DNA from 2 places in the Priestia sp. FW507-14D1A genome. Region 1 is predicted to be linked to the other one. Evidence: riboswitches for the same ligand, from Rfam matches in the RefSeq annotation. Region 1 holds a riboswitch; the other holds the start of a gene.
The links. A riboswitch is a leader RNA that binds a small molecule or an ion and turns the genes downstream of it on or off. The one in region 1 is predicted to bind glycine.

Region 2: linked by a shared signal. The riboswitch ahead of gcvT (glycine cleavage system aminomethyltransferase GcvT) and the one ahead of AC3WJG_RS22700 (amino acid permease) in region 1 are both predicted to bind glycine.

The regions. Positions count from the first base shown of each region.
Region 1 covers NZ_JBYSWQ010000008.1:24,388-27,539, reverse strand. The annotation lists partial or broken gene AC3WJG_RS22705 (FAD-binding oxidoreductase) at 1-723, shown strand, start outside; glycine riboswitch at 924-1,004, shown strand; gene AC3WJG_RS22700 (amino acid permease) at 1,163-2,503, shown strand; gene AC3WJG_RS22695 (PAS domain-containing sensor histidine kinase) at 2,847-3,152, shown strand, end outside.
Region 2 covers NZ_JBYSWQ010000001.1:1,164,113-1,167,264, forward strand. The annotation lists gene gcvPA (aminomethyl-transferring glycine dehydrogenase subunit GcvPA) at 1-660, opposite strand, end outside; gene gcvT (glycine cleavage system aminomethyltransferase GcvT) at 681-1,781, opposite strand; glycine riboswitch at 1,994-2,086, opposite strand; gene AC3WJG_RS06450 (DEAD/DEAH box helicase) at 2,267-3,152, shown strand, end outside.

The DNA of each region.
Region 1 (3,152 bases):
TCGTTCGCTTCTTTTATGTAGGTACTACAAAGGAGAAGCAGAGACAAGTGATGAATATATGGCAAAACTGGCTGCCCGAACTGGACAAACGTATGACGCTAGTTGCAAGCTTTTATAATGCTGAAGGAGAAGGGTTAGGCATATTTGCAAACGGCTTCTTTTACGGCTCCCGAGAAAGAGCTCGGAAGATTTTGCAGCCTTTTGCAGAAGCAGAAGGGTTTCAAGTAGAGCTGGAATCATTACCTTTTCTTGAAGCGGTAAAAAAAAATAGAGGAAACCTATCCTCCGTCTGAAAAATTTAAGTCAACGGGAAGATTTGTGCAAAGAACGTATTCACGTGTTGAGCTTGAAAATCTTACAGATCTCATACAGCGTCCAGCAGAAGGTTCCGTGTATGCTGCGATTTCTTTTTATGCACTAGGAGGAGAAATTCGCCGTGTTGGTAAAAGAGAAACGGCTTTTTTCTACAGAAACGCCAGATATATTATGGGGTTTCAGTCCGTATGGACAGACGATGCATATGCAAGAGCAAACAGAGATTGGCTTCGCAAGCGATTTGAATATATTAAAAGTATGACGATAGGCTCCTATGTGAATTTCCCTATCAGCAACCTTAAAAATTACGAACGTGAGTATTTTGGAGACAACGCAGAGAGATTAGAGAGAGTGAATAAGAAGTACGATCCGTTTAATGTGTTCAGGTTTCCTCAGGGACTAAGATAGTGTGCGGAAAAGGATACTAAGTTGACAATTGAACCTGTGCAATCATCTTCTTTCAAAGAAGGTAAATAAATGAAAATACTCTTTCTTGTTGACAAAGCACCAAACTGGTATTAGAATAAACAACTATTCGACAGTCACTATCTTGATCGAAAAAATTTAATACGTAGAAAGCTATGATTGCTATGGATCACACTATAGCAGGAGCAGCTTCTGGAGAGATCGCGAGAGTTTCGCGACGCCGAAGGGTTCACAATCTCAGGCAAAAGGACAGAAGAGTACCGGATATTTATTTGGCGTGTTACTAATTGGTAGCCTGTGCCTTAATATTTGTTATTCTTATGACCATGAGATTGGAGCGCATCCAATCTCTTTTTTTATTGGACTTTATTTGTAGTCCGCACGATCGCATCAAAGGTTTTATTGTTAGGAGGAGTTAGAGTTGGAACAACGAGAATTAAAGAGGGATTTATCCAATCGTCATGTTCAGCTAATTGCGATTGGGGGAACCATTGGTACGGGCTTGTTTTTAGGTTCTGGTAAAGCCATACAGCTTGCGGGTCCCTCTATCATCTTTGCTTATTTAATTGTTGGTATTGCGCTTTTCTTTGTGATGAGAGCGTTAGGAGAACTACTGCTTTCTAAAGCAGGTTATCAATCACTAACAGATATTGCTGAAGAGTACCTTGGACAGTGGGCTTCATTTGTCACCGGATGGACGTACTGGTTTTGCTGGATCATGACAGCTATGGCTGATGTCATTGCCGTTGGTGTATATGTGAAATATTGGTTCAATATTCCTCAGTGGATTCCTGCACTTATTTGTGTAATCATTTTATTAGGGCTTAACTTATTAACCGTAAAATTATTTGGAGAATTAGAGTTTTGGTTTGCTTTAATAAAGGTTATTACGATTCTTGCGTTAATTATTATTGGCGTTATTTTGCTGGTAATGGGATTTAAAACAGACGCGGGATCCGTTACTGTTCAAAACCTTTGGAATCACGGAGGACTGTTTCCAAATGGAGTTTCAGGTTTCTTACTTTCATTCCAAATGGTTATATTCGCATACGTCGGGGTTGAGTTGGTAGGGGTATCGGCAGCAGAAACATCAAATCCCCAAAAAAATATTCCATCGGCCATTAATAAAATTCCGCTGCGAATCTTATTTTTCTATGTTGGAGCGCTTATCGTCCTCTTATTTATTAACCCGTGGATGGAATTAAATGCAGCAGAAAGCCCATTTGTTAAAACCTTTAGTTTAGTCGGAATTCCGCTTGCTGCTGGAATTATTAATTTTGTTGTATTAACTTCAGCCGCTTCTGCTTGTAATAGCGGGATGTTTTCAACAAGCCGTATCTTATATAATTTAAGTAAAAATGACCAAGGGCCATCTAAGTTTGCAAAACTGAATAAAAATCACGTACCAAGCAACGGATTATTTGTATCTACGGTGGTCATCTCAGCGGGAGCTCTTTTAAGCAAGCTTATACCAGACCAAGCTTTTGGCATCGTAACGACCATTAGCGCTATTTGTTTTATTTGGGTGTGGAGTATCATTCTTATTTGCCATCTAAGGTATAAAAAGTCGCGTCCGCAGCTGCATGCAGCATCAGCATTCAAAGCACCGTTAACACCATTTATAAACTATGTTGTATTAGCATTGTTTGCGGTGATTCTTGTTATTATGCTGTTTTCTGACGCGACGCGCCCAGCCTTATTGTTGACGCCCGTTTGGTTTATTCTCTTATTTATTTTTTACTGGACTAGAAGGGGAAAATAAATAAATCTTTAAAGGCTAGAAAATCAGCAGGAAACAACCATAATTTTTTATAAAAGAATATAGTAAACTTCTGACCTCATCACTCCGTGATGAGGTCTTTTTAGTGGAGGATAAATAATTGATTTCTACTGCATGAATAAAATGCAGGAAGCAAAGTTTATAGAAGAAAACTAAAAGCTGTTCTAACAGAAAACACAGTGAGAAAGCTCATAGTTTTCTGATAGGAATGTAGAACAAATTGCTTTTCTTCTATGTCTAAAGATGGAATTCCGTCATTTATATGGAAAAGTCTTCATTTTGGAGTACAATGAAGGTAGACTTCATTAGATTAAGGTGAACAAACATGAAATGGTTTAAATCTCATACGTTTTGGAAAATCTTCACGATTAACGTGCTTCTTATTTGTACCATATTAACGCTAATGTTTATTGTTTCAAGAGTGATGCTGCCTAATATTTCTCAAGATCAATATCGACAGGTAACTGATAAAACCGTCAAGAGAATGAAAGAGCAAATTAACGTCGTCATTAAAGATATTTGGAGCCTAGGCGACGAGGTACAGCAAGATCCTATTTTTTTATCGGATGATGAACAAGAAATAGACAAAGAATTGCAGAAAATAGTTAATATTTCACCGTATATCGATAGC
Region 2 (3,152 bases), on a different contig from region 1:
GATTTGTCCGTAGAAATTTGGATACTGGACAATAACAGCTGCCACGTCACTCCCCATCTCTTTTTCTAATGCAATCATATCTGTTACTCCGTCTGCTGCAGGGATTTCTACCACTTCAATGTATTGACCCTTCGCATACGTTTTTAACACATCTTTTGACTCAGGGTGAACAGCCGCAGAGACAAGTACTTTTTTCTTTTTTGTTTGACCCGCACTGAGCATAGCGGCTTCTGCTAAAGCAGTTCCTCCGTCATACATAGAAGAATTAGCCACGTCCATCCCCGTTAACTCACAAATCATTGTTTGAAATTCAAAGATGGCCTGAAGTTCTCCTTGAGAAATTTCTGGTTGATACGGAGTATAGGCCGTATAAAATTCCGAACGAGAAATAACATGATCAACAATAACCGGCATGTAATGATCGTAAACTCCTGCTCCTAAAAAAGAAGCATAGTCTTTTAAATGAGCATTTTTAGCAGCCATACTATTTAATTCTTTTAACAACTGAGGCTCTGAGGCCGCTTTTTTAATATTGTATTCTCCTTGAAAACGAACGCGCTGCGGAATATCTGAAAATAAATCATCAACAGATGAAACACCAATTGCTGCTAACATTTGCTGCTGATCTTGTTCTGTCATTGGTAAATAGCGATGTAACATGTTAAATTCCTCCCCAAAGCTTACTTTGAACGTTTATAAAAAGGTGTTGAAACCACTTTTGCTTTTAAGCGTTTTTTCCGAACCTGCACTTCCACTTCTTGACCAAGCTCTGTATACTCTGCTGACAATAGTGCTAGACCGATGTTTTTCTTTAATGTCGGTGACTGTGTACCTGTTGTCACAAATCCAATTTGTTCTTCATCTGCAAATACTTCGTAACCGTGTCTTGGTATACCTTTATCAATCATTTCAATTCCTACCAGCTTACGAGGTGCCCCACTTTCACGCTGTTCTTTTAACACTTCTTTTCCAATAAAGCTGTCTTTGTTCGTTTTTACTGCAAATCCAATTCGAGCTTCAATGGGCGTAATATCTTTTGAAAGCTCTTGGCCATATAAAGCCAAAGTGGCTTCAAAACGAAGCGTATCGCGAGCTCCTAATCCGCAAGGCAGCACACCTTCATCACTGCCTGCTTCTAAAATAGCCGTCCACAAGTGAGCGGCGTCAGTTGAAGAACAATAAATTTCAAAGCCGTCTTCCCCGGTGTACCCAGTACGTGAAACGAGAGCTTTTATATTCGCTACTTCTACATCATCAGCAAATGTAAATGGCTTTAATAGAGCTAAATTTTCGTTCGTTAACGTTTGTAAAACTTTTTCTGCTACAGGACCTTGTAAAGCTAACTGCGCAGTTTCATCAGATTGATTAACGAGCGTTACATCTCCTTGTTTGTGAGACACCAGCCACTCATAGTCTTTTTGAATATTAGCAGCGTTTACGACTAGCAAATACTCTTGATCTGCTTTTTTATAAATCAGCAAATCATCTACCGTGCCTCCGTCTTCATAACACATAGCCGTATACTGCGCTTTTCCATCTACGAGGGTAGAAACGTCATTTGTCATCGTGTGCTGAAGAAAAGCTAAGCTATCAGCTCCTGTTACAAGAATTTCTCCCATATGAGAGACATCAAAAAGGCCTGCCTTTGTACGTACAGCTTCATGCTCTTCTTTAATAGAAGAAAATTGAACGGGAAGAGCCCATCCGCCAAAATCAATTGTTTTGGCACCATATTTTTGATAGGTATCATAAAGCGGCGTTTTGTGTAATTCTGTTGTCATATTTATGTCCTCCTCTTTTTCACGTGAAACTTTTCATAACGGGGAGTTTTCAAATAGTGTGGGGATCACTATGTATCCAAACAAAAAAGGACAGAAAACCCCCTACTGTATTTAGTAGGAAGTCTCTGTCCTTTTCACCTGAAAGTTTACCTATAAACGAATAGGTTTGCCTCGTGGGTGGTCTATAAACGCATAGACACTCTCCAGAGCTGCGTCAAACAAGAGTCTTTTTGCCTGAGAGATTCACAATTTTATTGCTTGCTCCTTCGGCGCTACATTCAAGTAGTCTCTCCCCGTGTCGTCATTCGCTTCTATAAAGTTGGTAAAGTTGGGCATACTACTGAAAGATGTATCTATCTTTATTCACACAATCATTTGTAAAGTGCTAATCTATTTTCTTTTTCAAATTTTCTAAATATATTTTTATCCTACCTGATTCTTATCATTTGTTCAATAAAAATTTTTTACAAAGGAGCATTTTTATCATGAAAGTGAAATTAAACATCGATGAAACATGGGAAGCAGCCTTCTCAACTAAATTGGAGCAAGATGGCCCTTGGTCTGCATGGGATTTGTATAAACTTGCCTATGAAATAGAAGACCAAACGCTTATCTCAGAATTTGAAGGACTGCAAAGCCCAAAACATCTAGCTGATTTAACGCCGCTTCCTCATCAGCTCGAAGTAGCCAAACAAGTAGTTGAAACAATGAATGGGAAAGCCATTTTAGCAGATGAAGTAGGACTGGGGAAAACGATTGAAGCAGGGTTAATTTTGAAGGAATATATGATTCGCGGACTTGTTAAAAAAGTTCTCATTTTAGTTCCAGCTTCGCTTGTTTCACAGTGGGCTATGGAATTGAATCAAAAATTTTATATTCCCGCAGTTCCTCAAAGAAAATCATATGTGTGGGATCAGTGTGACATCGTTGTATCTTCAATTGATACAGCAAAACGTTCTCCTCATCGAGAAATTGTGCTTGAACAAGACTACGATCTCATCATCATTGATGAAGCTCACAAACTTAAAAACAACAAAACAAAAAACTATGAATTTGTGCAAAGTCTAAAAAAGAAATTTTGTCTGTTGCTAACCGCAACACCGATTCAAAATCGAATTGAAGAAATTTTTAACTTAGTCTCTCTTTTAAAGCCTGGCCATCTCGGCAATAAAGACTATTTCGAAGAATTATTTTCCGCTAAAAAACGCTCTTTGCAAAACGATGAACACTTAAAAGAGCTTGTTAACAAAGTTATGATTCGAAATCGCCGCCACGATACGGGTATCGAATGGACGAAGCGAATTGTTCAAACCATTCCTGTTGAATTCTCGCCAAAAGAACGGGAGCTGTACGATGCAATTACATCTTTTA